4 regions of the Streptomyces sp. NPDC004539 genome follow, and region 3 is predicted to be linked to each of the others. Evidence: riboswitches for the same ligand, from Rfam matches in the RefSeq annotation. Region 3 holds a riboswitch; each other region holds the start of a gene.

What was found. Region 3 has a riboswitch for cyclic di-AMP ahead of ABZX85_RS16795 (C40 family peptidase). Riboswitches for the same ligand answer to the same signal wherever they lie in the genome.
Region 1: linked by a shared signal. The riboswitch ahead of ABZX85_RS18350 (transglycosylase SLT domain-containing protein) and the one ahead of ABZX85_RS16795 (C40 family peptidase) in region 3 are both predicted to bind cyclic di-AMP.
Region 2: linked by a shared signal. The riboswitch ahead of ABZX85_RS41035 (transglycosylase family protein) and the one ahead of ABZX85_RS16795 (C40 family peptidase) in region 3 are both predicted to bind cyclic di-AMP.
Region 4: linked by a shared signal. The riboswitch ahead of ABZX85_RS04295 (M23 family metallopeptidase) and the one ahead of ABZX85_RS16795 (C40 family peptidase) in region 3 are both predicted to bind cyclic di-AMP.

The regions. Positions count from the first base shown of each region.
Region 1 is NZ_JBEXLS010000008.1:57,997-65,767, forward strand. It holds gene ABZX85_RS18325 (glycosyl hydrolase) at 1-394, shown strand, start outside; gene ABZX85_RS18330 (polysaccharide deacetylase family protein) at 545-1,321, opposite strand; gene ABZX85_RS18335 (glycosyltransferase) at 1,345-2,928, opposite strand; gene ABZX85_RS18340 (GNAT family N-acetyltransferase) at 2,970-4,145, opposite strand; gene ABZX85_RS18345 (HAD family hydrolase) at 4,577-5,404, shown strand; gene ABZX85_RS18350 (transglycosylase SLT domain-containing protein) at 5,477-5,938, opposite strand; cyclic di-AMP (ydaO/yuaA leader) riboswitch at 5,944-6,119, opposite strand; gene ABZX85_RS18355 (polyprenyl synthetase family protein) at 6,583-7,593, shown strand.
Region 2 is NZ_JBEXLS010000029.1:74,719-82,489, forward strand. It holds gene ABZX85_RS41010 (hypothetical protein) at 1-88, shown strand, start outside; gene ABZX85_RS41015 (Ppx/GppA phosphatase family protein) at 142-1,089, opposite strand; gene ABZX85_RS41020 (DUF501 domain-containing protein) at 1,260-1,778, opposite strand; gene ABZX85_RS41025 (septum formation initiator family protein) at 1,893-2,369, opposite strand; gene eno (phosphopyruvate hydratase) at 2,495-3,781, opposite strand; gene ABZX85_RS41035 (transglycosylase family protein) at 4,053-4,778, opposite strand; cyclic di-AMP (ydaO/yuaA leader) riboswitch at 4,783-4,989, opposite strand; gene ABZX85_RS41040 (transglycosylase family protein) at 5,176-6,258, opposite strand; gene ABZX85_RS41045 (cytochrome P450) at 6,427-7,722, opposite strand; gene ABZX85_RS41050 (hypothetical protein) at 7,719-7,771, opposite strand, start outside.
Region 3 is NZ_JBEXLS010000007.1:92,831-100,601, forward strand. It holds gene bioB (biotin synthase BioB) at 1-335, opposite strand, end outside; gene ABZX85_RS16775 (8-amino-7-oxononanoate synthase) at 482-1,609, shown strand; gene ABZX85_RS16780 (DUF397 domain-containing protein) at 1,639-1,845, opposite strand; gene ABZX85_RS16785 (helix-turn-helix transcriptional regulator) at 1,858-2,718, opposite strand; gene ABZX85_RS16790 (ATP-binding protein) at 2,943-3,392, shown strand; gene ABZX85_RS16795 (C40 family peptidase) at 3,385-3,858, opposite strand; cyclic di-AMP (ydaO/yuaA leader) riboswitch at 3,862-4,051, opposite strand; gene ABZX85_RS16800 (hypothetical protein) at 4,525-4,827, opposite strand; gene ABZX85_RS16805 (ATP-dependent Clp protease proteolytic subunit) at 4,834-5,454, opposite strand; gene ABZX85_RS16810 (aldehyde dehydrogenase family protein) at 5,705-7,072, opposite strand; gene ABZX85_RS16815 (phenazine antibiotic biosynthesis protein) at 7,072-7,771, opposite strand, start outside.
Region 4 is NZ_JBEXLS010000002.1:128,455-136,225, forward strand. It holds gene ABZX85_RS04280 (DNA topoisomerase IV subunit A) at 1-845, opposite strand, end outside; gene ABZX85_RS04285 (pitrilysin family protein) at 1,217-2,611, shown strand; gene ABZX85_RS04290 (pitrilysin family protein) at 2,608-3,996, shown strand; cyclic di-AMP (ydaO/yuaA leader) riboswitch at 4,249-4,397, shown strand; gene ABZX85_RS04295 (M23 family metallopeptidase) at 4,412-5,167, shown strand; gene ABZX85_RS04300 (GntR family transcriptional regulator) at 5,358-6,041, shown strand; gene ABZX85_RS04305 (HPr family phosphocarrier protein) at 6,259-6,540, opposite strand; gene ABZX85_RS04310 (GNAT family N-acetyltransferase) at 6,727-7,771, shown strand, end outside.

The sequences.
Region 1 (7,771 bases), on a different contig from region 3:
CCTCATCAAGCGGATGTACCCGGGCGACGACTACGTCGACTGGGTCGCCTACAACCAGTACAACTACTACCAGTGCCACAAGGCCGGCTGGCTCTCCTTCGCCCAGACCCAGCAGGCCACGCACGACTGGGTGCGCGCGAACATCTCCGACGAGAAACCGCTGATGCTCTCCGAGTTCGGCACCGCGAACGACCCGACCCGCCCCGGCCGCCAGGCCGACTGGTACGCCCAGGTCCCCTCGGTCCTCAAGAAGCTGACCGGCGTCAAGGCGGCCCTCCAGTGGAACTACCGTGACCCCGGCCCGCACTGCGACCTCGCCGTGGCCAACTCCCGGGCATGGTCGAGCCTGCGCAAGGCCGTCTCGGACCCGTACCTGAACCAGCCCCTGAAGTGAGCCGAGGCAAGCGGTACGGGGGGGAGCGGCACGGGGGGAGCGGTACGGGAGGGGTACGGGACATCCCCTGGTACCTGAGAGGTACGGGAGGTCCCTTGATACCTGAGGGGTACGGGATCTCCCGTACCCCTCCTCACCACCCCCGCGCACTCACCCCGCGAACACAGGCCCCCGCACCGCCGCCCGCCCCCTCCGGTACCACCGCCACGCCACCGTCCGGGGCGCGTCCCGGTACGGAGCGACTCGCGCCCCCCTGCCCGAGAGCCAGTCCCGGACGTCCCCGACGGTATGGGTCCGCCGCACGATCAGCCGCGCGATGCGGTGCGTCTCGTCCCGCTCCGAACTGAGCGCGTGCCGTACGGCGGTCGCGGTCTCGTACCCCGCCGCCGCGGCCATCCGCCGCACCCGGCGGTCGTTGTAGCCGTGGGGGTACGCCAGATGGCGGACGTGATGCCCGAGGGTGTCCTCCAACACCGCCCGGGAGTGCCGCAGTTCGTGCGCGAGGTCCCGGGGCGCGAGCGTGTCGAGCTGCGCGTGCGTGACGGTGTGGCTGCCGATCTCCATGCCGGCCCGCTCCAGCTCCACGACCCCGCCCAGCGGCATCATCGGCGCGGGCGGCAACAGGCTGCGCTCTCCCGGGGTGATGGCCCCGGTCGTGAGGTACGCGGTCGCGGTGAGCCCTCGCGAGAACACCGCCTCGGCGGTCGGCCCCGGCAGGTCCGCGAACCCGTCGTCGAACGTCAGCAGCACCGGTCTCGGCGGCAACTCCGCCCGCCCGGCCAGGAATTCGGCGAGGGCACTGATCGTGACCGGGGTCCGGCCGCTGTCGACGACCGCGTCGAGATGCGCCCCGAACAGCTTCGGCGACACCGTGAACTCCGCGATCCAGTCCGGGGGTTCGTCCATCACGGCGTGATACAGGAACACGGGTATGACACCCTCGCCGCCGCTCACCGCGCCCCTCCCCGAGCCCCGCGCAGCGCCCACCGCGCCCGCAGATAACCGACCGGACCGTAGAGCATCCCGCGCCGCTGGAGCCGCGAGAGCCGACGCGGCCACGGATGGTCCCGAACCCCGTGCTTCCCGGGCCCGACAGGAACCGGCCGCGCCCCCGAGAGCGCCCCTGAGGGCACCCCCGACAACGCTCCCGGCGCCCCTGCCAACGCCTCCGGCACCGCCCCTGACGACACCCCCGAGGACCCCCCGGAGCGCACCCCCGAGCCATCCCCGGGAGACGCCCCCGCCCCGCCGCCCTCGACCGGCACCCCCCGCCCCGACGCCCGCTCCACCGCGGCCACTTCCCCCGCCCCTTCCGGCTCCCGCCGAGCCGTCAACTCCCGTGCGTAGGCGACTCCTTTGGGCAGCCGTGCGAGGAACGCCGGCAGCAGACCGGGGCTGTTGACCAGGACCGCCGTCAGATACGCGCCCAGCCCCGCCCCGTACCCGTACGCCTGTGTCTCCAGGTCCCGCCAGGTCTCCCGGTGGTGGTGCCAGACGACGGCGTACGGCGTGTAGTGCAGCCGGTACCCGAGAGCCAGGACCCTGACGAAGCCGTACAGGTCGTCGCCCCCGCGCGCCAGGGTCCCGGCCCCGGTCGCCGGGTCGAACCCGCCTGCCTCCCGTAGTACTCCGGTACGGAACGCCATGCTGGCCCCCGACCCGAACCGCCCGGCGGTGAAGGGGAACAGGGGCTGGTCGGCGGGCGGTTCGGCGGGGTCGTACGTCCTCGGCGCGAACCCCTTCGAGAAGCCGCCGTGGCTCTCCAGGAGGACCTGGGCCGGGGTGCCCAGCCGGGCCGGGAGGATCAGCCCCGTCGCGCAGCCGAGCCCCGGGTCCGAGGCGAACGGCGAGGTCAGCTCGGTGAGCCAGCGAGGATCGGCGACGACGTCGTCGTCCGTGAACGCGACGACCTCCCCGCGTGCCACGGCCACCCCCCGGTTGTGCGCGACCGCGAGCCCCGGCACCGGCTCGCACACGTACCTCACCCGCTCGGCGTACTTCTCCCGTATCAGCTCCCGCGTCGCCTCCGTCACCGGCGCGTTGTCCACCACCACGATCTCGAACCGCGGATGATCCTGCGCCAGCATCGAATCGAGCGCGTGCACCAGCTTCCCGGCCCGCTCACGGGTGGCGATGACGACGGTGGTGTACGGCGGCGGGGCGGGCGGGGAGCCGTACGGCGGTGAACCGGCGTACGGAGAGGGGGAGTCGGCGACGAGCCGCTCCGCCAGTTCCGTGAGCACCGCCTTCGGGTCCGCCCCCTCCGGGATCTCCCCGAGGACCGTGCCCACCGGGCGCCCCTCCCGGCGGACCAGGGCGAACACCGGCCCCGAGGCCACGGGCGGACTGCCCGGCCCCGGTCTCAGGGTCACCCCTGAACCGGCCCCTGAAGCGGCTCCTGAGGCGACCCCCGGTCCGGCCCCCGCCCCGGCCTCCGTGCCGGTCAGGTCCACCTCGGCGATCTGGACGGGCCGCACGGCGAGGAACCGCCGTATCTCGGCCCGTACCTGAGACGTACGGGTCGTACGGGACATGAACCCCCCTGATGTTCGGAGACACCTGCCAGGCGTCCCTGTCAGGCACCCTTCTTGTCGAACCCCCCGGCTGATCCCTCGGCCGATCCCCCGGTCGCCCCTCCGGCAGACCCCCCGGCCGACCCTCCACCGGCCCCGCCCCGCAGCCGCCCGGCACCCTTCAGCACCCGCGCGGCGGTGCTCGCGAGCCGTGGGCGCCCGCGCACGAAGTGGTGTGCCCGGCGCGAGGGTTCCCGGCTCAGCCAGTACAGCGCCGACCCCATCCCCGGCCGCGTCCACGCCCCCTCGTACACGGGGATCTCCCCGGTCCTCAGCGCGTCCTTGTACTCGGCGGCGCCCCGCCCGAGGTCGAGCGTGCCGATCCCCTCGGCCGCCGCCGCCTCGGCCATCCGCAGATGCAGCACGAGCCCCGGCGAGAACTTCGCGAACTCCGTGTCGTACGACGGGAACCAGCAGGCCAGCACGGTCGACGAGCGCAGCCCGAAATGCGCGGCGACGGGGCGCTCACCGGCGTACAGGACCGAGAGCGTGCCGGCGCACTCCGGGGCGCGCGTCTGCGCGAGCAGCCCGACCAGGCGGGTGATCCACTCCTGCGCGAACCGGTCGCGGCGGCCGGTGCGGCGGTACTGCGCGGACTTCCAGGCCATGAGCGCGCGCAGCGCGGCCGGGTCCCGCTCGTCGAACACGAACCTCAACTCGCCCGCCTGGCGGCCCAGTTTGCGTTCCTTCGCCAGTGTCGTCCGCAGGAACTTCGGCGACTGGCCGTGCAGCACCGACTCGTAGGTCTCGTAGCCCTTCTCGACGTCGATGACATAGGCCGGGTACTCGGCGGCGGCGTGCGGGACGAACAGGGCCTGTTCCGCCTCCAGGTTGTCGAAGGCGAAGCTCGACAGGGCGCAGGCCCGCATCAACTCGGCGGTGTCCAGGCCGAGTCCGGGCGCCAGGATCGCGCCCTGGGCGTCCGAGACGCCGTGCGCGAGGGCCTGGCCCATACCGAGCGGACCGCGCTCGTGGGGGAGGAACCCGACGGGTTCACGCCCCTCGTACACCACCGCGACCCGCGCACGCGCCCGTACGCGCCCCACGGCCTCGACGAACTCCGGTTCCATGAACGGATTGCGCGGGGCCGGCGACACGGCGCGCAGCGCACGCCAGCGCTCCCGCTCCCCCTCGCCCAACTCCTGCGCGCGCAGCACACGAATGCGCCCACTGTTCAACCTGACCCCCCGATCAAGTCCCCCCTGGACACCTGGACCGTACCCCTCCAGACAGGGCCCGCGGTAGATAGCGGCTCATGTTGTTGCCAACCGGTGCAGTCTTCGCAGAAGCGTTGGGAATTCGATGGCAGTTCGATGACGAACGTCACCCCGGAGGGCCACCGGGCCGCCGGAAGGACGCCGCCGTCGCCCCGCGCGGGAGGGCGGTTTCGCGAACCGGCCCTCCTGCGCGTGCGCGCGCCAGGTGAACCGGTCTCTCCGCGCGGGTGCCCGTTCCCCTGCCGGGCGACCGGTTTCCGGCCCTCCCGCGCGGGGCGACGTGTGGCCGATTCGCGGGTGCTCCCGGAGGTCGTGGGCCTGTGGCGGGCGCGGGCCGGGGCGAGCCGGTCGGTCGGGCCTCCCGGGGCCGGTGCGGTCCGTATTCTCTGATCATGGCCGCACCCACCACCCCCGCTTCCGGCACGCGCGCGTACGCCCTCGTCGCCACCGACCTGGACGGCACGCTGCTCCGCGCCGACGACACCTTCTCCGACCGCTCGCTGAACGCCCTCCAGCGGGTCGTGGAGGCCGGCGCGCGGCACCTGGTGGTGACCGGCCGCCCGGCCCCCCGGGTGCGCCCCCTGCTGGAGATCCTGCGCGGCAGAGGGCTCGCGGTGTGCGGCCAGGGAGCGCAGGTGTACGACGCCGGCGCGGACCGCCTGCTGTGGTCCGTCACGCTCGACCGCGAACTCGCGGAGACCGCGCTCGGCAAGATCGAGGCGGAGGTCGGCCAGGTGTACGCCGCCGTCGACCAGGACGGCGTGGACGGGCTGACGCTGATCGAACCGGGCTACCTGATGCCGCACCCGACGCTCCCGGCGCTGCGCGTGGGCCGTCGCGAGGATCTCTGGTGCGAGCCGATCAGCAAGGTGCTCCTGCGCCACCCGGCGCTCACGGACGACGAACTGGCGGCCACCGCGCGCGCGGCGGTCGGTTCGCTCGCCACCGTCACGATGTCGGGGCCCGGCACGGTCGAGCTCCAGCCGAGCGGTGTCACGAAGGCGACGGGTCTCGCGCTGGCCGCCGAGCGCCTCGGGGTCGCCCCGGAGGACACGGTCGCCTTCGGGGACATGCCGAACGACATCCCGATGTTCGAGTGGTCGGCCTACGGGGTCGCGATGGCGAACGCGCACCCGGAGCTCAAGGCGGTGGCCGACGAGGTCACCGGTTCGAACGAGGAGGACGGTGTGGCGACCGTTCTTGAACGGATGTTTCCGTAACGCGAGCCCTTGGAGGGCCGGTACGGACGCCGAGGGAGCCCCGATCCGAAACCGGGGCTCCCACAGGGACGGTCAGTACGCGCCGAACACGTTGTCGATCGACCCGTACACCGCCGCCGCGTAGTTGCACGCGGCGGTGATGTTCGCGACCGGGTCGTACGGGTCGTACGCGGTCCCGGAGACGTGGTACGCCTGGAAGGTCGGGTCGATGACCTGGAGGAGGCCCTTGGAGGGCGTCCCGGCGGCGGCGTTGGAGTCCCAGTTGTTGATGGCCCAGGGATTGCCGGAGGACTCGCGGATGATGTTGCGGTAGATGCCGTCGTAGCTGCCCGGGATGCCCTTCTGGGCCATGATCGCGAGGGACTCGCGAATCCAGCCGTCCAGGGTGTTCGGGTACCCGGCGACCGTGGTCGACGAGGTGCCGCCGGCGGCGGACGCGCTGGTCGCGCCGACGATCGGGAGGGCGAGCAGGGCCGTGCCGGTGGCGGCGACGGCGAGGGCTCGGGCGAGACGCTTCTTGCGGATTGCAGGCATGGCGGTGTTCCTCTCCGGCGCCTGCGAGGTGAGCTGTCGGGTTCGGGCGGGGAGGTGCCCGGCCGGTCCACCGGGGAGGTGGCACGGCTTCACCCCTAGCCGTCCCGGAGCGTGTCCGGTGCGGCGTACTACCTGGGTCCCCCGCTCCTGCCGTACGCGAGTGGTTCGTCGATGGGGTGGTGAAGGGCGGCGGCAGGATTAGGCGTCCGCCCGACCCGGCGGAACGTATGCGAGAGCACATGTCCGGAACAAGTGCCGGATTCACATCTCGTCCCTATTGACCTCTGCCTGAGGCGTATGGGGTGCTTGATCCTTTGCGATCGCCAAGCGTCAACTGGCCAACGGGGGAACGGCGGAGGAGGGGTGCGGGGGAGGGTGGGTGAAGAAAGTGCCCGTGACTCAACTCACGAAATAGCAATAACGGCAAAATGGACACAAGGTATTTATGTCTGAATATGACGTGTCTTATTGGTCGATCGGATGCATAACGGGCGTGATCCGATAGCGCCCGTGCTGTAACCGTGGGGGCTATCGGTGATCGAAACGTGACCGGATACGCTGACTTGAGTGAGGGCAGCGACCTATCGACAAACCGTGTAATCGCCAACATTCGCCCGTGGGCAACAGCAGACAGGAGATCCCTCGTGACCGTCGTCGGGCCGTTCGGGCTGAGCGTGCGGGACCAGGCACTGGAAGCCGATGTCCAGGCCGGATTGGCGGCCGTCGAGGAGGGCCTGCTCGAAGCCACCAAGAGCGAGGTCCCCTTCATCACGGAGGCCGCGCAGCACCTCGTGCGCGCCGGGGGCAAACGATTCCGGCCACTGCTGGTGATGCTCTCCGCGCAGTTCGGCGACCCGTACGCGCCCGGTGTCGTGCCGTCGGCGGTCGGCGTCGAACTCACCCACCTCGCCACGCTGTACCACGACGACGTCATGGACGAGGCCGAGGTCCGGCGCGGGGTGGCCAGCCCCAACGCCCGCTGGGGAAACTCCGTCGCCGTCCTCACCGGTGACTTCCTCTTCGCGCGCGCGTCCCAGATCCTCGCCGACCTCGGGCCCGAGGTCGTCCGCATCCAGGCCGAGGCGTTCGAACGGCTCGTCACCGGCCAGATCCTGGAGACCGCGGGGCCCACCGACGGCCGCGACCCGGTCGACCACTACCTCGACGTCCTCGCCGGCAAGACCGGCTCCCTGGTCGCCGTCTCCTGCCGCTTCGGCGCGATGACCTCCGGCGCGGACGAGACCGTCGTCGACGTCCTCACGCAGTACGGCGAACGCCTCGGCGTCGCCTTCCAGCTCGCGGACGACGTCCTCGACATCGCCTCCGACTCCCACGAGTCCGGCAAGACCCCCGGCACGGACCTGCGCGAGGGCATCCCCACGCTCCCGGTCCTGCGCCTGCGCGAGCGCGCCGCCCGGCTCGGCCTCGCCGAGGACGTCGCCCTGTGCGAACTCCTCGACTCCGACCTCACCGACGACACCCGTCACGCCGAGGCCCTCGCCGCCCTGCGCGCCCACCCCGCCCTCGAACAGGCCCGCCGCGACACGGTCCGCTACGCCGAGGAAGCCCGTTCCGCCCTGTCCCCCCTCCCCGACTGCGACGCGAAACTCGCCCTCGTGGAGATGTGCGACGCGGTGGTCCACCGGGCCGGCTAGGGCTCCGTATATCCGCAGGTCAAACCCCTGATCCGGCTTGCGTTCCGCCCGCCCTCACCACCAGGTACGACGACGCGACCCCCTAGGGGACTACGGGACGCCGGAGTGCCGTGTCATACCCCAGGAGTACGCGGAGTTGACTCTGCGGGGTGACGCCGGGGACTGGTCCGGTTTGGTG
Region 2 (7,771 bases), on a different contig from region 3:
CGACGAGGGCGCCGAACGCAAGATGTGGGTCTGCTACGTCCAGGGCACGTTCAGCGATTGCAGCGGCAAGATCGACGTCCACGCCTGACACACACAAAGGCCCCGGCGTCTTCGGCCGAAGACGCCGGGGCCTCCCCCCGTCTAACCCTCCGCGACCGCGAACGCGATCCCGTCCAGGATGTCGTGCTCGCTCACCACGACCTCCGCCGCCCCGGTCCGCTCCATGATCGAGAGCAGTACGAGGGCCCCGGCGCCGATGACGTCCACGCGCCCGGGGTGCATCGAACCGATCGCCGCGCGCTCGGCGTGGGTGGAGCGCAGGAGCCACTCGGTGAGTTCGCGGACCTTGGCGTAGGAGATCCGGGAGTGGTGGATGGCCGCCGAGTCGTACGCGGGCAGGTCCTGGGCGATGGCCGACAGCGTCGTCACGGAACCGGCCAGCCCGACCAGCGTCCGCGCCTCCCGCAGCGGCACCGTCTCCTCCGCGAGGTCGAGCGCCGCCTCGATGTCCGCCCGCATCGCCGCGATCTGCGCCTCGGTGGGGGGATCGGTGACGGTGCCGTCGTGGACGAGATGGCGCTCGGTCATCCGTACGCAGCCGACGTCGACGGAGCGCGCGGCGCGGACGTCCGTGTCGCCGACGACGAACTCCGTCGAGCCGCCGCCGATGTCCACGACGAGGTAGGGGGTCGCGAGGTCCGGCCGCGAGGTCAGCTCCTTCGTCGCGCCGGTGAAGGAGAACGTGGCCTCCTGGTCCCCGCTGACCACCTCCGGTTCGACGCCGAGGATGTCCAGCACGCCCCGGACGAACTCGTCCCGGTTCTCGGCGTCCCGCGAGGCGGAGGTCGCGACGAACCTCACCCTCTCGGCGCCCAGCTCCTTGATCACGGCCGCGTACTCCCGGCACGCGGCGAACGTCCGCTCCAGCGCCTCCGGCGCGAGCCGCCCGGTCCGGTCGACCCCCTGCCCGAGCCGCACGATCGTCATCCGCCGGTCCAGATCGACGAGTTCCCCGGTCTCGGGGGTGACGTCGGCGACGAGCAGCCGGATGGAGTTGGTACCGCAGTCGACGGCGGCGACGCGGGTCATAGGTACACCCTTTCAGGCTTGCGAGACGTGCTCTGCTTCAACGCTTCTCAACGCCGGTCCGCAACATTCAGCCCGTCCGGCGTTTGAGGACGAGGCCCTTCGGGCCGAACGGGGTCGAAGGGGCGGAGCCTCTTCAGAGGATGGGACGGGTAGGGGCGGCGGGGGCGAGATCACTCGGCGGTGACCACACACGCGCCCTTCCGCCACCACTCCGGCAGCATCGCCAGCGCCTCGTCCCCGAGCGGGTTCACCCCGGGCCCGGCGGCCAGCGAGTGCGCCACCAGGACGTGCAGGCACTTCACCCGGTCCGGCATCCCCCCGGCGCTCGGGAACCCGGCCAGCACCTCGATCTCGTCCCGCCGCCGGATGTAGTCCTCGTGCGCCGCACGGTACGCCGCCGCCAGCTCGGGGTCCTGCCCCAGCCGCTCGGTCATCTCCTTCATGACCCCGTTCGCCTCCAGCGTGCCGATCGCGGAGTTCGCCTTGGGGCACGTCAGGTAGTACAGCGTCGGGAAGGGCGTGCCGTCGGGCAGGCGGGGCGCCGTCTCGACGACGTCCGGCTGACCGCAGGGGCAACGATGGGCGATCGCGCGCAGCCCCCGCGGGGGCCGGCCCAACTGCTGCCGGAACGCCTCGACGTCCGCGTCGGTCGGCTCGGTGCGCTCGGTGGTCGGAGGAGGCGTTTGCATGTTCGTACGATCGTCTCTCTGCTGTCGCTGAAGGGCCGGTGCCTCTCCAGTATCAGGGGACCAGGCCCGCACCCCGTACGCCCCGTAGGACCCGTAGCCCCCGTAAGGGTCCCCTCACCTGCCGACCGCGTCCGCCTTGTCCACCCCGTCCCACACGTTCGCGTACCAGGGCCGGTCGGCGGCGCCCGCGTCCGCGCGGGACTGCTTCGCCGCGTCCGGGTCGACGACGACGAACCCGGTCTCGCCGGGCAGGACGTAGTGCAGACGCAGCCGGATCTGCTGCTCGGCGTACGCGTCGTCCTGCCAGCGGGCCTTCAGGTCCCGGAGCTGCTCGACCCGCTCCCGCGCCTGCTCCTGCTCGCGTTCCAGATCGGCGATCTCGGCACGCTGGGAGACGTACTGCCGCATCGGATAGGCGAGGGCGACGACGAGGGTGCACAGGACGAGCGCGAGGAGGGCGGCGCGGCCGGTGAGCCGGGAGCGGCGCTGCTGGCGCTTGTTCTGCGAGCGGTAGACACGGGCCGCGGTCTGCTCGCCCAGGGCGCGGAGTCTGGTCGCGGTGGAGAACCGGTCCTTGTCCTTGACGGCCATGCGCCGCGCCTCCCGTTCCCGTTCATACGTGCGTACGTCCCCGCACACGGTACGGGACCGGGTACGGGGACGTACGGACGACGCCTCTCAAGGGGCGCCCCTTAGGGGGATCAGCCCCTAGAGGTTCAGCCCTTGAAGCGGGGGAACGCGGACCGGCCGGCGTACACCGCCGCGTCGTCCAGGATCTCCTCGATGCGCAGGAGCTGGTTGTACTTGGCGACACGCTCGGAGCGGGCCGGGGCGCCGGTCTTGATCTGGCCGCAGTTGGTGGCGACGGCGAGGTCGGCGATCGTGACGTCCTCGGTCTCGCCGGAGCGGTGGGACATCATGCACTTGAAGCCGTTGCGCTGGGCCAGCTCGACGGCGTCCAGGGTCTCCGTGAGGGAGCCGATCTGGTTGACCTTGACGAGGAGCGCGTTGGCGGCGCCGTCCTCGATACCGCGGGCGAGGCGCTCGGGGTTGGTGACGAAGAGGTCGTCGCCGACGATCTGGACCTTGTCGCCGAGGCGGTCGGTGAGGACCTTCCAGCCCGCCCAGTCGTCCTCGAACAGCGGGTCCTCGATGGAGACGAGCGGGTAGGCCGCGACCAGCTCCTCGTAGTACTCCGTCATCTCGGCGGCGGAGCGCTCCTTGCCCTCGAAGAGGTACTTGCCGTCCTTGTAGAACTCGGAGGCGGCGACGTCGAGCGCGAGGGCGATCTGCTCACCGGGGACGTACCCGGCCTGCTTGATCGCTTCGAGGATGAGGTCCAGGGCGTCCCGGTTGGAGCCGAGGTTCGGCGCGAAGCCGCCCTCGTCGCCGAGGCCGGTGGACAGGCCCTTCGTCTTCAGGACCTTCTTCAGCGTGTGGTAGACCTCGGTGCCCCAGCGCAGGGCCTCGGAGAAGGACTCGGCGCCGATCGGCGCGATCATGAACTCCTGGATGTCCACGTTGGAGTCGGCGTGCGAGCCGCCGTTCAGGATGTTCATCATCGGCACCGGCAGGAGGTGCGCGTTCGGGCCGCCGAGGTAGCGGAAGAGCGGCAGGTCGGACGCCTCGGAGGCGGCGTGCGCGACGGCGAGGGAGACGCCGAGGATGGCGTTCGCGCCGAGCGAGCCCTTGTTGTCGGTGGCGTCCAGGTCGAACATGGCCTGGTCGATCAGGCGCTGCTCGGTGGCGTCGTACCCGACGAGCTCCGGGCCGATCTGCTCGATGACGGCGAGGACGGCCTTCTCGACACCCTTGCCCTGGTAGCGGTTCGGGTCACCGTCGCGCAGCTCGATGGCCTCGAAGGCACCGGTGGAGGCGCCGGACGGGACGGCGGCACGACCGGTGCTGCCGTCGTCGAGGCCGACCTCGACCTCGACGGTGGGGTTGCCTCGCGAGTCGAGGATTTCCCGGGCTACGACGACGTCGATGGACGGCACGAGCATCTCCTTCTTGGAATGTGGCACAGGTTCTGCGAGACGAGCCTAACCGGCCCGGGGCGAACGGCCAGCCCGCCCACCGCCCCGATGGCAGAACCGAGAGTAAATTGTTTCTGAACGGAACAAAACTGCCCGCAAAAAAACCCGCTCCGGTGCGTACGGGGGAACACGCACCGGAGCGGGGGCCCGTGAGAACGGGGGGGGATGGTCCTCACGAGAGCTCTACTGTGAGGTCCACGGATGTGAGCGGCCTGTGGTTCAGCTGCGGACCGGCTGTCTACTTGAGGTGGAGCTGCTGGCCCGGGTAGATGAGGTCGGCGTCCTGGATGATGTCCTTGTTGAGCTGGAACAGCTTCTGCCAGCCGCCGGCCACCTTGTGCTTGGCGGCGATGGAGCTGAGGGTGTCGCCCTTGACGACCTTGTACTCGCCGTCGCCCTTCTTGACCTTCTGGCCGGTCGGGGTGGTGACGGTCTTGGAGGGGGTCGTCTTCTTGGCGGCGGCCGGACGCTCGGTGGAGCGGGTGGCGGCGGGGGTCTCGGTACGGCTGCTGGAACCGCTGGACGAGGAACCGCTGGACGAGGAACCGCTCGACGACGAGCCGGAGTTGGAGGACGAGCCGCCGCTGTAGGTGGCGCCCGACAGGCCCACACCGCAGCTCGGCCAGGCGCCCTTGCCCTGCGAGGCGAGGACCTTCTCGGCTATCTCGATCTGCTGCGACTTGCTGGCCAGGTTGGCGGTCGAGGCGTACGCGGTGCCGCCGTACGCGGCCCAGGTCGACGCGGAGAACTGGAGCCCGCCGTAGTACCCGTTGCCGGTGTTGATGGACCAGTTGCCGCCGGACTCGCACTGCGCGACGGCGTCCCACTCGGAGGCGGTGGCGGCGGAGGCGCTGCCCGCGGCCATCAGCGGGGCGGCGACGGCCACACCCGTGACACTGGCGAGCGCGACGACACGGGTGGCCTTGGACGGGCGGCGGTGCTTGCCCTTGCCGGAGAACAGCATGGATCGATCCCCTCACCGACGCCTGCGAGGTGAGCTGTCGGGTTAGGGCCGGTTGAGTTGCCCTGTCACTTCCGTGACTTCACCCCAAGCCGGTTCCGGCGGCGTCAACCACCGTCCCCAGCACTTACCTTGGGTCCCCCGCTCCTGCCCACGGCGCTTGCGCGACGACTGTTCCCGGACGGCCGCTGGCAGGATTCGGCGTGTGCGGCAGCCGGGGCTCGGGTTGCCGAGCGGTCACGACCGTAGACATGCGCCGAGCGGATTTTCAAAGACGATCAGGGCTTCTGAGACTCATCCCACACTTTCGCCAAAACGGACATTCAACACGAAGCCGGACGCCGAACTGCCGTGTTTCCGCCCGCTTTTACGCCTTTGCGTACGCCGCCCCAGCTCTCGTTCACTTGCCGAGAGACAGCGTCTGACCGGGGACGATGGCGCTCGGGTCGGCCCCGATGAGCCGCTCGTTCGCGGCGTAGAGGGCCCGCCATCCACCGTCAAGCTCAAGGGAGTCGGCGATGGAGCTGAGCGTGTCCCCGACCCGGACGGTGTACGACGCCGGCTCGTCCGCGCTCACCCCGCGGTGCTTGCCGGTGCCGGCGGTGGAGAGGGTCGACGCGCTCTCGACCGGGACGATCGGGAACGGGAAGGCTCCGACGGCCGCGCCGACGCGCGTGTCGACGAGGCTCCAAGACCCGGCGGACTGTGCCGCATTGTCCGAATTCTCCGCACTGTTCCCGTTCGGCGTTCCTGTGGATTTACCGTCCGGAGTCCGTGGGGCGTCCGGGGTGACGATCCGGCCCGAGCCGCTGTTCTTGCCGGCCTCGGCGGAATTCCCGGCCTCGGCCGAGGAGTCGGGCGCCTCGGGGGTCGTCTCGGCGGACTTCCCGGGGGTGGAGGGGGACGGCGACGGCGACGCCGGAGTGGGGGTGGGCGACGGCGAGGCGGCCGGGTCCGTACCGCCGGAGGCGCCCGAACCGGCCGCCGAGCCCGACCCGTTGGACGTACCCGACGTTCCGGACGAGCCGGACGTACCGGTCGAACCCGTACCCGGGCTCGCGCTCGCGTCCGTCGCCGCCGCGCCGTTCTCCTTCGTCAGGCCCGCCGTGAGCGCGCAGATGGGCCAGAAGCCCGGCCCCTGGTCGGCGAGGATGCGCTTGCCGACCTCGATCTGCTCGGCGCGGCCGGCGAGGTCGGGGCGCTCGGCGTAGGCGAGGCCGCCGTACTTCTTCCAGTCGTCGAGCTTGATGTGCAGCCCGCCGAACTGGCCGGAGCCCGTGTTCTCGTCCCAGGCGGCGTCCGTCTCGCAGCCGGCCACCTTGTCCCAGACGGTCGTCCCCTCGACGCCGGCCGGGTTGCCGGCCGCGCTCGCGCCGGTCGCGCCGAGCAGGGGGATGGCGATCGCGGAGCCGGTCACTCCGGCGGCCACGAGGAGGGCCGGAGCCTGGCGGGGGCGACGGTGACGGCCGTTCCCGGAGAGCATGCGGACGCCTTTCTCACGACGACAGGGGGAGTGCGGCGCGGGGCCGCTTCGGTGCGGTGTGGGGCCGCTCCGGCTTGCGAACGTATCGGCATACGATCACTTGTCACAAGTTCATGCCGCGCAGATCACGTGAAGATCACGGAGTTGAGGGCGTGTCATGTTTGCTTTTCACGCCGTCTTCGTGAAGCTGACCGGCAATGTCCGCAGGCCACGCATGATGAGACCGCCTCGCCACCTCAACTCCTCGGGGCTCACGGCGAGTTGAAGGTCCGGCAGCCGTGTGAGAAGTGTCGCCAGCGCGGTCTGTCCCTCCAGCCGGGCCAGGGGTGCGCCGAGGCAGTAGTGAATGCCGTGGCCGTACCCGAGGTGTTGGTTGTCACGGCGGGTCAGATCCAGCGTGTCGGGGTGCTCGAAGCGGGCGGGGTCGCGGTCGGCGGCGGCGAGGACGACGAGCACCGGGTCGCCGGGGGCGATGTGCTGTCCGCCGAGGGTGAGGGGGGCGGTCGCGAACCGCCAGGTCGCCAGCTCCACCGGGCCGTCGTAGCGCAGGAGTTCCTCGACGCCGGTTTCGAGCAGCTGGGTCTCACCGGCGGCCAGGGACTTCTGGAGCAGCTCGCGCTGGTGGGGGTGGGTGAGGAGGGCGAGGGTGCCGTTGCCGATGAGGTTGACGGTCGTCTCGAAGCCGGCGAACAGCAGGATGAACGCCATCGCCGCGGCCTCGTTCTCCGTGAGGTGCTCGCCGTGGTCGGAGGCGCGGATCAGGCCGGAGATGAGGTCGTCGCCCAGGTCGCCGCGTTTGCGGTGGATGAGGTCGAGGAGGTAGGCGCGCATCTTCTTGACGGACCGTGCGACGCCGCCCCTCGGCCCGCCGCCGTGCCGGATCATCATCCCGGCCCAGTCGCGGAAGTCGTCCTGGTCCTCGCGGGGTACGCCGAGCAGGTCACAGATGGCGTAGATGGGGAGGGGGAAGGCGAAGTCGTGGATGAGGTCGGCCTCGCCGCTGCGCGCGAACCGGTCGATGAGCTGGTCCGTCAACTCCCGGACGCGCGGCTCGAATTCGGCGACCCTGCGCGGGGTGAACGCCTTGCTGACGAGCCGCCTGAGCCTCGTGTGGTCCGGCGGGTCGATGTTCAGCAGATGCGTCATCAGCTCGGCCTTGCGCTCCCCCGGGATGCCGGTCTTCCCCTTGGCGTGCGCCGGTTCGGCGTGGTGCGCCGGGTTCTTGGAGAGACGCGCGTCCGCGAGGGCCTGTTTGGCGTCGGCGTACCGGGTGACCAGCCAGGCGTCCACTCCGCTGGGGAGGGTGGTCCTGTGCACGGGGGCGTGTTCGCGGAGCCAGGCGTAGGCGGGGTAGGGGTTGGAGGCGAACTCCCAGGTGAAGAGGGTGGGGGCGGGGGGTGTGGGAGCGGGAGCTGTGTGCGCCGGGGTCGTGGGGGCTGAGTGGCTGGTGTTGCTGCTGGTCACTCCTCGACGGTATCCCGTGCCCGGCGCAGCGCCTCGGCGCGGGCACGGG
Region 3 (7,771 bases):
GCCACCAGACAGACCCGCTTGGCGCCCCCGGCGACCCCGGCGGCGGCCGTCCGGGACGCCTCGTCCGGCTTGATCCACGTGTACTTGAGGATGCCGGTCGTCGAACCGAGCCGCTGGGAGCAGTACGAACAGTCCTCCGGGCACAGACCCGACTTGAGGTTGATCAGGTAGTTCAGCTTCACCCGGCGCCCGAACCAGTGCCGGCGCACCTTCCCGGCCGCGGCCACCACGTCCAGCACGTCGTCGTCCGAGGTGCGCAGCACGGCCAGCGCTTCCTCGCGGGTCGGCCGCTCGCGCCGAAGCCCCTTGTCCACCAGCGTGTTCAGCAGGTCCATGAGAGCCGATCCTGCCCTGCGAAGCCTCCCCCGGCCAAGGTGGGAATCACACAACAGGCCCCGCTTGACGTGTGGGTATTGCCACACAGTGGGCGGCTTGTCGGGCCGCTAGTGTCTGTCCGCTACCTACAAACCCCGGAGGGGCCATGGCGTTCGGCTGGATCGACGGACACGCGGCACGGCGCCGGAGCGCCGGACTCGTACGGACCCTGCGCCCGCGTCCCGCCGAGAGCCCCCTCCTCGACCTCGCGAGCAACGACTACCTCGGGCTCGCCCGCCACCCCGAGGTCACCGAGGGGGCCGCCGAGGCCGCCCGGCGCTGGGGCGGCGGCGCCACCGGCTCGCGCCTCGTCACGGGGACGACCGAGCTGCACGCCGAACTCGAACGCGAACTGGCCGATTTCTGCGGCGCCGAGGCGGCGCTCGTCTTCTCCTCCGGCTACGCCGCGAACCTCGCCGCCGTCACCGCCCTCGCCCCCGAGGGCACCCTCGTCCTCTCCGACGCCGGGAACCACGCCTCCCTCATCGACGGCTGCCGGCTGGCCCGGGGCACCGTGCAGGTCGTCGGCCACGCCGACCCCGACGCGGTCCGCAAGACCCTCCGGACGTACGACGGCGAGGCGCTCGTCGTCTCCGACACCGTGTTCTCCGTGGACGGCGACGCGGCCCCCCTGGCCCTGCTCGCGGCGGCCTGCCGGGAGGCGGGCGCCGGACTCGTCGTCGACGACGCGCACGGCCTCGGCGTCCTCGGCGACGGCGGACGCGGCGCCCCGCACGCGGCGGGCCTCGCGGGCGCGCCGGACGTCGTCGTCACCGTCACCCTGTCGAAGTCGCTCGGCAGCCAGGGCGGCGCCGTGCTCGGACCGGCGAAGGTGATCGACCACCTGGTCAACGCGGCGCGCACGTTCATCTTCGACACCGGACTCGCCCCGGCGGCGGCCGGCGCCGCGCTCGCGGCCCTCAGGCTGCTGCGCCGCGAACCCGGACGGGCGGGGCGGGCCCGCGAGGTGGCCTCCGAACTGCACACCCGGCTGACGGTCGCGGGCCTGGACGCGGTACGTCCGGACGCCGCGGTCGTCTCCGTGCGCGCGCCGTCCCCCGAGGCGGCCGTCCGCTGGGCCGCGGACTGCCGGGACGGGGGACTCGCCGTGGGGTGCTTCCGACCCCCTTCCGTGCCCGACGGAGTCTCACGGCTGCGGCTGACCGCCCGCGCGGACCTCTCCGGGGCGGAGCTGGACCGCGCGGTGCGGGTGATCGACGCGACACGACCATGAGTCGGCGGGCACGGCCGTGCGAGGGGTGATCAGAGTGCGGAGGTGAACTCCGCCCAGCTCCCCGGGGTGAAGAGCAGCGCGGGTCCGGTGGGGGACTTGGAGTCGCGTACCGCGAGGAGACCCGTGTGCGGGGCCGTCTCCACGCAGTTGTTCGCTCCGGTGCTGTGGCTGCTGCGCAGCCAGTGAGCCTCATGCAGTGCGGTTGCGGAAGGTACGTTCCGAGGCAGTGCTGTCATGGGGGTGCCTCCTTACGCGCCGTCACCTATCCCGGCGATGAAATCCAACGAGTCCTCGGGTGAAAGGGCGTGGATCTGAAGGTTGGTGAAAGCCTCCGAGTAGGCCCGGAGGTCTTCTTTCCCCTCAAGGTGATGACTACTCGTCAAATGGTCGAGAACGACCACATCCAGATCAGAGACGCTCGAAAACGAGAAGATGACGAAAGGCCCGGTGACGCCGATATGCGCCCCCGCGGTGAACGGCAGTACCTGGAGCCGCACCTGGGGAAGTCGCGCGTCCTCCAGGAGCCGTTCCAACTGCGCCGCCATCACCTCGGGACCACCCACCTGCCGGCGCAGCACCGCCTCGTCCAGGACGGCGTTCAGCAGCAGCGGCGGGTCCCCGCGCAGCACGTCCTGGCGGGCCAGCCGCACCTCCACCAGCGTGTCCAGCTGTCCCGCGTCCGCGCCCTCCAGCGCCGAGCGGGTCACCGCGCGGGCGTACTCCGGGGTCTGGAGCAGCCCCGGGACCACGGTCGTCTCCAGCGTGCGCATCGCGCTCGCCTGCGACTCCAGGCTGATGAAGTCCCGGTAGGCGGGCGGCAGGACACCCCGGTAGGCGTGCCACCAGTGGTCCCGGCCCACCCCCTCGTCGGCGCCGGCGAGCACGAGCATCAGCTCGCGCAGCCGTTCGTCGGCCACTCCGTAGGCGTCCAGCAGCAGCGCCACATCGGCCGGTTTCGCACTGCTGGTGCCCGTCTCGATCCGGCTCACCTTCGACTGGTGCCAGCCCACCAGGCGGGCCGCCTCACCGCTCGTCAGCCGGGCCCGATTGCGTAACGCGCGCAGTTCCGCGCCCAGTTTGCGGCGGCGTACCGCGGGGCCGTGTTGCATGCCCTCCTCCTCACTCCCCATTACTTCTCGCACGCCGCCCAAATCCGATCTGCCGTAGCAGAGTTCACCGCTTCGGGCGACAGATATATGCACATCCTGGTGGATCGCCGCACAGGACGGCCGCGGAAATGGCAGTCTGACGGTGAAGCACCAGTTCCGGGACCGTACTCGAACCATCCGCCTCGTGTCGGACGCCGGTCCCGTGAGAAAGGGACGACGTCGCCATGGCAGACCACCTGGAAGCATCCGTCACCCTGCCGAGCGACCCCGTGTCGGTCGCCGCGGCCCGCACCTTCACCGCGGGCACGCTCGCGGAGTGGGGCCTGCCGCCCGGCGCGGACCTCGCCGAGACCATCCGCCTCATCGTCTCCGAACTCGCCACCAACGCCGTCCAGCACACCCTGGGGCAGTCGCCGACCTTCACCCTCGACCTCGTCCTCGACCGTGACGAGCAGGTCCGCGTCGGCGTCACCGACAGCCATCCGCGGTTCCCCAAACGCCTCCCGGCCGCTGTCCAGCAGGACAACGGCCGGGGGATGGTGATCATCCGCTCGCTCGCGGCGGAGTGCGGGGGGCGGCTCGGCGTGCGGCCCACCCTGGAGGGCGGCAAGACGGTCTTCATCGAGCTGCCCTGGACGGCCGTGCCTCAGCCGTCGGCACCGGGCACTACTTGACCCGGCCGTACCAGACGCTCTTGGTCCAGATCTTCTGGAGCCGCACCACGTCACCCGTCTTCGGCGAGTGCCACACCTTGCCCGCCCCCGCGTATATCCCGACGTGGTAGACGTTCGAGCCCGAGTGGAAGAAGACCAGGTCTCCCTTCTGCCGCGACGACGCGGAGATGTGCTTGGTCTTGTTGTACTGCTGGGTGGTGGTGCGCGGCAGGGACTTGCCCGCCTTCTTGAACGCGTACTGCGTGAGCCCCGAGCAGTCGAACCGGTGCGGACCGGTGGCGCCGTACTTGTACGGTGCGCCCTTCTTCGACGCCGCGACCTGAAGTGCCTTCGTCGCGGGGGTGGCCGCCTCGGCGCCGGAGGCGACGCCCGGTACGACCACGGAGCCGCCGACGGCGGCCAGTGCGAACGCCGAGACCGTACCGGCTCGGACCATCATCGACGGGACACGATTGAGCGCAGTCATGCGCAACCCTTCGTCAACCGCCTGTGAAGGATGACCTGTCGGATTCGGGCTGGCGAAGTTGGCCCGGCCGTGTCACCACGGCTTCACCCCAAGGGCTGCCCGGCACGGTCATGGTGTGACCGCCCCGGCGACCCGTACTGCTGGGTCCTCCACTCCTGCCGATGCACTCCTGTCGACTCGGTCATCCGGACGGCGGCAGGACTCGGCGTCCGCCCGGACCGCCCCGCCTCTGTGGCGGGGGCTTGTCGTCAGACAGGGATCTTGACGGACTCGTGACCGAAATACCCAACGAATTCGAGGATTTGTGGCCTTACTCACGACTGGGCCATTCGGGTGAACAGTTCAGAGAACGGTCACGTGTCCGTCACCCGACGACGCCCCGATCAGGGCGGGAATGCCCCGGTCCACACCCCGAATCCGCAGGTTGCGCAAGTGCGGAGGGCTGCCCGGGGGAAACCTCGTTACGCCGAACGGGGGTCGGTTCCACGCCACCCGCGCCGCCCCGGGGGACGGCTGAAGACGGTGCGTCATCACGCACCCCGCGACAGCCCCGTACGTCGTCCGGAGGGAGCACGGGCGGAGGCACGCGCGCGTGGAGCGAGGGGGCGTCACGCGTGCGTGCTTCTGTGCTTCCCGGGGTGCCGACCGTGCGTCATGTACCGGGCGTCAGTTCCCCGCCGGGGGCAGGGTCACCCGGGCCGTGCGCCGGTCGCCGTCCAGGACGCGCAGGGCCCGCGCGAGGGTCGGGGCGTGCACCTCGTGCTCCCCCCGCTGGTGCATCAGCGTCAGCGCGTCACGCAGCGCCGTCGCCCGGGCCACCAGCGCCTGCGCGGCTCTGAGGCCCCGGTAGGTGTCGCCGTCGCGGCTGGGGTTGATCCGGCCCAGCAGATCGACGGCCGCCAGGTACTGGTCGACCAGCTCGGCCTCGGCGCGCGTCAGCGCCGGGAGCGGCGGGAGTTCCGGCAGCATCCGCCGTCACCCGCCGGTCGTCCGGCGGCTCGGTACGACGCGGTCGACGACGCCGTACTCCACCGCCGCCCGCGCGTCCAGCACCTTGTCCCGCTCGACGTCCTCGGTCACCTGCTCCGGGGTGCGGCCCGTGTGGCGGACGAGCATCTCCTCCAGGAGCGCGCGGGTACGGGTCAGCTCCTCGGCCACGATGGCGAGGTCACTGGCCTGCCCCCGGAACTCGCCCGACGGCTCCGGCGGGCCGACGACCACCCGGGCGCCCGGCAGCGCGAGCCGCTTGCCCGGGGTGCCGGCCGCCAGCAGCACCGCCGCCGACCAGCCCGCCTGGCCCAGGCAGACCGTCTCCACATCACAACTGACGTACCGCATCGTGTCGTAGATCGCCGACATCGCCGTGAACGAGCCGCCCGGGGAGTTGATGTACAGCGAGATGTCCCGCTCCGGGGCCTGGTGCTCCAGGTGCATGAACTGCGCCATCACGTCGTTCGCGGAGATGTCGTCCACCGGGGCACCCAGAAACACGATCCGCTCCTCCAGCAGCTTCGCGTACGGGTCCAGCGTGCGGTGGCCGTGGCCCGTGCGTTCGTGGAACTCGGGCAGGACATGGCGAGCGGTCGCCGGGTTCATGGGAGCCCCTTCCGTCGGCGTCTGTAAAAAATGTACAGGACGTACGTTGCGTTGGGATGGGAACGGACTCCGACGATCAAGTGGAAGGACGACGGCGCGGCGAACCGGCGTTTCCTGGCGGCCCTCTCACCAGGCGTCATCGGGGGCGCCGGGGCATCCGGCCACGTGGTCCTGTGGGGCTTCGCGAAGCTCCCCCGGAGCGGTCAGCCGGAGGCCATGCCGGAAGTGACCGGACTGCTCCCGTGTCGGCTCAGTCCCGTATGAACCCTTTGGTGCGCATGAGGAAATGCGCGAGATATCCGTCGTGCGGGATACCGGTGGCCGTCCAATGGGTCGGGTGGTCACCGACGTAGACGTTGGTGATGGACGGTTCGTCCACGAGCGCGTCGATGAGCTGCTCGTCCTCGGTGTGAACACCGAGGACGAGGGTGTCGCGCAGCGGCGCGATTCCCGCCGCACGTGACCAGGGGGCGACCCACACGCAGGGGAAGGGCAACTCGACACCCGCCCTCGGGTCGTCCGGGCGCTCCAGCTGGTGCACCACCGGGCGGAGCACGGCGCTGCCGTCACCGAGTTCCTCCACGAACCCGGCTCCCCCCAGATGAGCCCGTGCACCCGCCGCCTTGTCCAGCACGAACTTCTCCAACGCCCGCGCGACAGGGGACGCTTGCACCGGGAGCACGGCCTTCTCGTCCTCGGGGGGAAGGCTGGGCAGGAGGGCGAGGCGGTCGGCGACGGCCTCGGCCACAGGCGCCGGGTCACCCTCGACGAGAACAGCGGTGGCGTTCACACAGCCGGTGCCCCCGTGGTGGCTGATCGAGTCGACGACGGTGTCCAGGTGCTCGAGCCAGTCCGTCTCCGCGGTGAGCAGGATCTTCGAGCGGCCGGGATGCAACGGCAGGACGAGCGGGTCATCGGCGTACCGGCGGATCACCTCGTCGCTGCCGTAGGCCAGGTCGGCGCCCCGCAACAGGCCCTCGGCGGCGGCGTGGTCGGTGGGCAGCAGCACCACGTGGTCATCGCCGAATCCGGCCATGCGCAGGGCCGTCACCAGCCGGTGCGGGGTGAACGGCTCGCGCCGCGACGGCCGTACCGCCACGCGATAGCCCAACGCGAGGGCCTCCGGCCACAGAGTGTGGGTGCCGGGATGGTTTCCGGCGGCGTGCACGGCGAAGACCTCCCCGCGCCGGGACCACACGGCCCTGCCCACGCGGGTGAGCGGATCGCGCCAGTCGCCGGCCGCGCCCCGGGGCCGGGCGTGCTGGAGGCTGTTGTACAACTGCTCGGCGCGGTACATCGCGGTCGCGGTGGCGGCCCGCACCACCTGGATCGGTACGCCGCCCACCCGGCTCACCGCGTGCTCGTACTCCGCGACCGTCTGGCCGTTGATCGTGCCGGTGGCGAACAGCCGCCCGGCGAGAGCGATGGCGGCGACCCGCTCATCGAGCGGAAGCGGCGTCGCCCTGCGCAGCGCCGCCATGGCGCGGTCGACGTACACCGTCGGCGCCAGGCTCAGCTCGGCCACGGGCCGGCCACCGACATCCGCCACCGTGGCCCGGTTGCGGGAGCGGTAGGGGCCGGCGGGGCCGAGTACGTCCAGCTGGAGCAGCTCCGTCATCAGTAGACCCCCTCGACAACCGCCTCGTTCTCGAAGTGGGAGACGGGCGCGACGTCCGCGACGGCATCACCGATGCGGCCGGGCAGCGGCTCGACGCGCGTGGCCAGGTCCCGTTCGAGATTGTTGGGGAGGAAGAGCGCCTTGGAGACGTGGTTCATCACCACCTGCCCCCGTTCTCCGTAGGACACCGGCCGACGGGTGCGCGGGTCCACTACCGAGAAGCTCACGTACGGCGAGAAGGTGTCGAAGACACAGGTGTCCTCCTCGCCCGCAGGCACGCGCTGACCGGCGATACCGAGAATCATCGTGCTGCCGTAGTGGCCGTACAGAACGAGGCCGGGGAAGATCTCGGTGCGATACAGCTGATGGGTGTCCGGGTCGAGCTGGGTGCCGCCCCAGCGGATCGCACGTACCTTCTCGTTGACGAGCGCGACCAGCTCGTCGCGCCGCACCAGCCGTTCCAGCAGTGCGGGAGTGATGGTCAGCACGCCGATGTCCTGCGTACGCAGGATGAACTCCGCCTGGTCGACGACGTGTTCGGCGTAGGAGTCGGCCTCGTCCTTCTTCCCCGCCGCGATCAGCTTCTTCACCCAGCGTGGGTCCAGGTCGACCTGGAAGCCGTGCCGTCCGTGTGTGGCCGCCGAGCGCCGGAAGATCTCCCCGACGATGTGGGGGCCGGACGGTACGAGCCCGAGCCAG
Region 4 (7,771 bases), on a different contig from region 3:
TCGGGGCCGACGGCGAAGGGCAGTTCGGTGATGACGAGGCCCTTGCGGCGGGCCGTCACGGTCTCGACCGCGACCGTCGCCCGGATCTTGAACGTGCCCCGGCCCGATTCGTACGCGTCCCGGACGCCGTCCAGGCCGACGATCCGGCCGCCCGTCGGCAGGTCGGGGCCCGGGACGAACTTCATCAGGGCGTCGAGGTCCGCGTTCGGATAGCGGATCAGATGCCGGGCGGCGGCCACGACTTCGCCCAGGTTGTGCGGCGGCATGTTCGTCGCCATGCCGACCGCGATCCCGGAGGAGCCGTTCACCAGGAGGTTCGGGAAGGCGGCGGGCAGCGCCACCGGCTCCTGCTCCTGGCCGTCGTAGTTCGGGGCGAAGTCGACCGTGTCCTCGTCGATCGACTCGGTCATCAGGCTCGTCGCCTCGGCCTGCCGGCACTCGGTGTACCGCATGGCGGCCGGCGGGTCGTCGTTCCCCAGGGAACCGAAGTTGCCGTGGCCGTCGACGAGGGGCACGCGCATGGAGAACGGCTGCGCCATGCGCACCAGCGCGTCGTAGATCGACGCGTCGCCGTGCGGGTGCAGCTTGCCCATCACCTCGCCGACGACACGGGCGCACTTGACGTAGCCCCGGTCGGGGCGCAGGCCCATCTCGTTCATCTGGTAGACGATGCGGCGGTGGACCGGCTTCAGGCCGTCGCGGGCATCGGGCAGGGCGCGGGAGTAGATGACCGAGTAGGCGTACTCGAGGAAGGAGCCCTGCATCTCGTCGACGACGTCGATGTCGAGGATTCGCTCCTCGAACGAGTCGTCGGGCGGTGGGGTCTTCGTGCTGCGGCGGGCCATCGCTGCCGGCTCCTCTTTTCTGGTCGCTTACCTGCGGGGCGCTCAAGTCGGTGCCGAGCGGGCCGGGTTGCCCTCTGCCCCTGGAGCCCGGGCCCCGGTGAGGGCCGGACTCGCTCGTGCGTGACGTGTCTCAAGGGTCTGACGTCGACCATTGTGGACCGTGGCACTGACAACCCGGGCCAGGGCCCGGTGTCACGGGCCCGGACGGGCGAGCACGGGCCGTTCCCCCACGGTCGCCCGCAGGTTACGCGATCCGCTCTCGGCGTACGTCCGCCGGGAACTTCGCCGACCGTCCGCGCGCTTGCATACAGTGACAGGACCGGCAGGAAACTCCGCGGTTCGAGGACCGCGCCGCGATCGAAGGGACGTACATGCCCATGGGTCACACGGCCACCGCCCAGGCAGGCTCCGGGGGCCTGACAGCGACCGAGCACCGCCTGGCCAACGGCCTGCGCGTGGTGCTCTCCGAGGACCATCTGACCCCCGTCGCGGCGGTGTGCCTCTGGTACGACGTCGGCTCGCGCCACGAGGTCAAGGGCCGCACCGGCCTCGCCCACCTCTTCGAGCACCTGATGTTCCAGGGCTCCGCCCAGGTCAAGGGCAACGGCCACTTCGAGCTGGTCCAGGGCGCCGGCGGCTCCCTGAACGGCACCACCAGCTTCGAGCGCACCAACTACTTCGAGACCATGCCCGCCCACCAGCTGGAGCTCGCCCTCTGGCTGGAGGCCGACCGCATGGGCTCCCTGCTGGCCGCCCTGGACGACGAGTCCATGGAGAACCAGCGCGACGTCGTCAAGAACGAGCGCCGCCAGCGCTACGACAACGTCCCCTACGGGACGGCGTTCGAGAAGCTGACCGCCCTCGTCTACCCGGACGGCCACCCCTACCACCACACGCCCATCGGCTCGATGGCCGACCTGGACGCGGCGACCCTGGAGGACGCGCGCGCGTTCTTCCGGACGTACTACGCGCCGAACAACGCGGTCCTGTCGGTGGTCGGCGACATCGACCCGGAGCAGACGCTCGCCTGGGTCGAGAAGTACTTCGGCTCCATCCCCGGGCACGACGGCAAGCCCGCGCCGCGCGACGGCTCCCTGCCGGACGTCATCGGCGGTGAGCTGCGCGAGGTCGTCGTCGAGGAGGTCCCCGCGCGCGCGTTGATGGCCGCCTACCGGCTCCCCGAGGACGGCACGCGCGCGGGGGACGCGGCGGACCTGGCGCTCACCGTCCTCGGCGGCGGCGAGTCCTCCCGCCTGTACAACCGCCTCGTACGGCGCGACCGCACCGCCGTCGCGGCCGGCTTCGGCCTGCTGAGGCTGGCCGGGGCGCCCTCCCTGGGCTGGCTGGACGTCAAGACGTCCGGGGACGTCGAGGTGCCCGTCATCGAGGCCGCCATCGACGAGGAGCTCGCCCGGTTCGCCGCGGAGGGCCCGACGGCCGAGGAGATGGAGCGCGCGCAGGCCCAGCTGGAGCGCGAGTGGCTGGACCGGCTCGGCACGGTCGCCGGCCGCGCGGACGAACTGTGCCGGTTCGCCGTCCTGTTCGGCGACGCGCAGCTCGCCCTCACGGCCGTGGGACGCGTGCTGGAGATCACCCCCGAGGAAGTCCAGGAGGTCGCCAAGGCGCGCCTGCGGCCCGACAACCGCGCGGTGCTCGTCTACGAGCCCAAGCACCCCGACACCGCCGAGGACGCGGACGTCCCCGGCGACCCCGCGCGCGAAGCGACCGTAGAGGCCGGCGACGACAACGAGGAGACGGCCAAGTGACCGAGCTCGCCACGATGGACTTCCACCCGCAGCCCCAGGCGGGCGAGGCCAAGCCCTGGGCGTTCCCCGCGCCCGAGCGCGCCACCCTCACCAACGGCCTGACGGTCCTGCGCTGCCACCGCCCCGGCCAGCAGGTCGTCGCCGTCGAGGTCCTCCTCGACGCGCCCCTGGACGCCGAGCCGACCGGCTTGGACGGCGTCGCGACGATCATGGCGCGGGCCTTCTCCGAGGGCACCGACCGGCACTCCGCCGAGGAGTTCGCCGCCGAGCTGGAGCGCGCGGGCGCCACGCTCGACGCGCACGCCGACCACCCCGGCGTCCGGCTCAGCCTGGAGGTCCCGGCCTCCCGGCTCGCCAAGGGCCTCGGACTGCTCGCCGACGCCCTGCGCGCGCCCGCGTTCGCCGAGGGCGAGGTCGAACGGCTGGTGCGCAACCGGCTCGACGAGATCCCGCACGAGCTGGCCAACCCCTCCCGGCGGGCCGCCAAGGAGCTCTCCAAGGAGCTGTTCCCGGCCGACGCGCGCATGTCGCGCCCGCGCCAGGGCACCGAGGAGACCGTCGAGAAGATCGACGCCGCCGCCGTCCGCGCCTTCTACGACCGGCACGTCCGCCCCGCGACGGCCACCGCGGTCGTCGTCGGCGACCTGAACGGCATCGACCTCGACGCCCTGCTCGCCGAGACCCTGGGCGCCTGGACGGGCTCCTCGGCGCAGTCCCGGCCGGTCCCGCCGATCACCGCCGACGACACCGGGCGCGTCGTCATCGTCGACCGGCCCGGCGCCGTCCAGACGCAGTTGCTGATCGGTCGGATCGGCGCCGACCGGCACGACCGCGTGTGGGCCGCCCAGGTGCTCGGTACGTACTGCCTCGGCGGCACCCTGACGTCCCGTCTGGACGCCGTCCTGCGAGAGGAGAAGGGCTACACCTACGGCGTGCGCGCCTTCGGGCAGGTCATGCGGTCCGCTCCGGACGGCTCCGGCGCCTCCATGCTGGCCATCAGCGGCTCCGTCGACACGCCCAACACCGGTCCCGCGCTCGCGGACCTGTGGACCGTCCTGCGCACGCTCGCCGCCGAGGGCCTCACGGACGCCGAGCGCGACTTCGCCGTGCAGAACCTCGTCGGTGTGGCGCCGCTCAAGTACGAGACCGCCGCGGCCGTCGCCGGGACCCTCGCCGACCAGGTCGAGCAGTTCCTCCCGGACGACTTCCAGGCGACCCTCTACCGCCGGCTCGCCGCCACGGGGACCGTCGAGGCGACCGCCGCCGCCGTCAACGCCTTCCCGGTCGACCGCCTCGTCACGATCCTCGTGGGTGACGCGAAGGAGATCCGGGAGCCGGTCGAGGCCCTCGGGATCGGCCCGGTGCGGGTCGTGACGGCCGAGTAGGAGCCGACAGCCGACGGGCACGCGCGCGTGGGGGACGCCGGATGTCAGGCGTCCCCCACGCGCGCGTTCACCGTTCGCACAGCGACACCGCATCCGAACGCGCGTTCCCGGTGATGACCGTTTTAGTCCGGAGCGTTCGCCTCTGCCCTGTGGTGTGCGCTACAAAAACCCCTGTGCGTTTGGGAATCGACGGCGGCCCCTCTAGCGTCGTCCGGGCTGTTCGTCGGGCAGTACGCCGCACACCGCGGCACCGGACAGCGATCGCCGAGTCCCCGTACGGCGCGAGCCAGGGGAGCCGGGGACCCACCCAGTCCCTGGGGTGAATCGGGCGCGTGCGCCCGTAGGAGACCTTCCTGCTCCGAACCCGTCAGCTAACCCGGTAGGCGAGAGGGAAGGAAAGGACGAACACGACCTCATGGCGTTCACCTGCGCCACCGGCAAGCGCCGCAAGGCGGGCCGGATGCAGCGTACGACCGCCCGCGCGGCGGGCATAGCGGCGCTCACGACCTCGGCGCTGGCCGCCGGCTCTCCCCCCGAACCGACCGCCGCGAACGCCGCTCCGGCCATGGACGACACCGTCACCGTGCGCCTGGACACCGTCGCCGCGCACGCCGACGACCACGCGGCCGTGCAGGAACAGGCCGTCCAGCGGGCCGCCGCCCGCGCGCGGACCGAGGCGGTGCGCGCCCAGGCCGCCGAGGACGCCCGGGCCGCGCGCCTGGCCGAGGCCCGGGCCGCGCGGGAGGCCGAACGCGCCCGCCTGAACGCCTTCGTCGCCCCGGTCACCGGCTCCTACGTCTCCACCGGCTACCGCAGTGGCGGCTCCCTGTGGTCCTCCGGCAGCCACACGGGCATCGACTTCCACGCCGCGACCGGCACCCCGGTGCACGCCGTCGGGCTCGGCACCGTCGTCGAGGCCGGCTGGGGCGGCGCCTACGGCAACCAGGTCGTCGTCCGGATGAACGACGGGACCTACACGCAGTACGGCCACCTGTCGTCGATCTCCGTCTCCGTGGGGCAGACGGTCACCCCGGGGGAGCGGATCGGCCTCTCCGGTGCCACGGGCAACGTGACCGGCCCGCACCTGCACTTCGAGGCCCGGACGACGCCGGAGTACGGCTCCGACATCGACCCGGTCGCCTATCTGCGCGCGCACGGCGTCGGCGTCTGACGCGCGAGATCGTCCAGCCCCGGCCCCCTCGGCCGGGGCTTTCGACGTTTCGGACGCACTTCTGTCCAAAAAATATCCATGGATTCCGGCCCGCCATCGGAAATTCCGGCGCATTGCAATAGAGTCACGGAACACACGTCGATCGGCTGCGTTCGACGGCGTTTCACGGGGATTAAGGCGGAGGTCGGTCATGCGTATTCCGGCGCACTCGGTGTGCACGGCCATCCGGGACGACATCGTCTCGGGTGTCTACGAGCGCGGCAGCCGTCTCACCGAGGAACTCCTCGCGCGCCGGTACGGCGTCAGCCGCGTCCCCGTCCGTGAGGCGCTGCGCACGCTGGAGGCCGAGGGGTTCGTCGTGACCCGCCGGCACGCGGGCGCGTGCGTGGCCGAGCCGACCGAGCAGGAGGCCGCCGACCTGCTGGAGATGCGGCTGCTGCTGGAGCCCCTCGGCGCCGCGCGGGCCGCCCAGCGGCGCACCGAGGCCCATCTGAAGGTGCTGCGCGGACTCGTCAGGCTGGGCCAGGAGCGGGCCAGGAGGGGTAACAGCGAGGATCTGCGCTCCCTGGGCGGCTGGTTCCACGAGACGCTCGCCCAGGCGTGCGGAAGCCACGCCCTGACCTCGACGCTGACCCAGCTGCGCCACAAGATCGCCTGGATGTACGCCGTGGAGCCGTCGGTCGCCCCCGTCGACTCCTGGGCCGAGCACGGCGCGATCGTCGACGCCGTCGCGCGCGGCGACGCCGAACGCGCGCGGGCGGTCACCGCCCTGCACACCGAGCGCTCCACCGCCGCCCACCGGCTGCGCTTCGCCGGCGCCGACCGTGTGAGGACTTCGCAACACGCCGTAAACATGACCGGCCTGCGGCATTAACACGGGCGCCGTATACAAAGAACAGGTAATTATCCGAGGGCTATTTCCGCTGCCCTTTTCCGGAGTGCGCCGTGAATTTCCCGGTGCGCGCCTTCCGTGTGCGCCCGCGCGCCCCGCGGTCCTTATGCCGGGCAATTCATTCCGAGGTGCCCGGAAACGACGGAGCCGCGCCACCTGGAAAGGGTGACGCGGCTCGGTACGCGCGCGTGGAGCGTCGTCAGACGGTCTCGGGGAGCTCGTCGAGACCCTCGGAGACCAGCTTGGCCAGCCGGTCGAGGGCGGCGTCCGCGCCCTCGGCGTCGGAGGCCAGGACGACCTCCTCGCCGCCCTTGGCGCCGAGGCCGAGGACGCCCAGCATGGAGCCCGCGTTGACGGGGGTGCCGCCCGCCTTGGCGATCGTGACCGGTACGCCGGTGGCCGTGGCGGATCGGACGAAGAGGGAGGCGGGGCGGGCGTGAAGGCCCTCCGCCCAGCCGATGGTGACGCGGCGCTCAGCCATGTGATGCTGCCCTTCGGTGTTCAGGGTTGTCTAGACCAGTTTTCCACACGTGAAGCGTTCCCGGAGGAGCCACGACGGCGTCCCCGGGACGGCCGTCCGGACCGCGGCCTCGGTCCGGTTCGTGCCGTCTTCCGTCCCCCAGACTGCCTCGCGCCGTTGTCGGACGCGAGCCGTACGCTGGGCCCCATGCAGAGCGCGCAGGAGCGGCACGAGTACCCCGCCCACTGGGAAGCCGACGTGGTGCTGCGCGACGGCGGCACCGCGCGCGTGCGGCCCATCACCGCCGACGACGCCGAGCGCCTGGTCAGCTTCTACGAGCAGGTGTCGGACGAGTCGAAGTACTACCGCTTCTTCGCGCCCTACCCGCGCCTGTCCGCGAAGGACGTCCACCGCTTCACGCACCACGACTTCGTGGACCGGGTGGGACTCGCCGCCACCGTCGGAGGCGAGTTCATCGCCACCGTACGCTATGACCGCATCGGTCCCGACGGCCTGCCCGCGACCGGCCCCGCCGACGAGGCGGAGGTCGCCTTCCTCGTCCAGGACGCCCACCAGGGCCGCGGCGTCGCCTCCGCCCTCCTGGAGCACATCGCCGCCGTCGCGCGCGAGCGCGGCATCCGCCGCTTCGCCGCCGAGGTGCTCCCCGCCAACTCCAAGATGATCAAGGTCTTCACCGACGCCGGCTACACCCAGAAGCGCAGCTTCGAGGACGGCGTCGTCCGCCTGGAGTTCGGCCTCGAACCCACCGAACGCTCCCTCGCCGTCCAGCGCGCCCGCGAACAGCGCGCCGAGGCCCGCTCCGTACGACGCCTCCTCGCGCCCGGCTCCGTCGTGGTCGTCGGCGCCGGACGCGCCCCCGGTGGCGTCGGCCGCGCGGTCCTCGCCAACCTCCGCGCGGCCGGCTTCACCGGCGCCCTGCACGCCGTCAACAAGGCCCTCCCGGACGGCGTCGAGGAGCTCGACGGCGTCCCGGCCCACCGCTCCGTGCGCGACATCGACGGCCCCGTCGACCTCGCGGTGATCGCCGTCCCGGCGGACGCCGTGCCCGAGGTCGTCGCCGAATGCGGGGAGCACGGCGTCCAGGGACTCGTCGTCGTCTCCGCCGGGTACGCCGAGAGCGGCCCCGACGGGCGCGAGCGCCAGCGCGAACTCGTCCGCCACGCACGCGCGTACGGCATGCGCATCGTCGGCCCCAACGCCTTCGGGGTCATCAACACCGCCCCGGACGTCC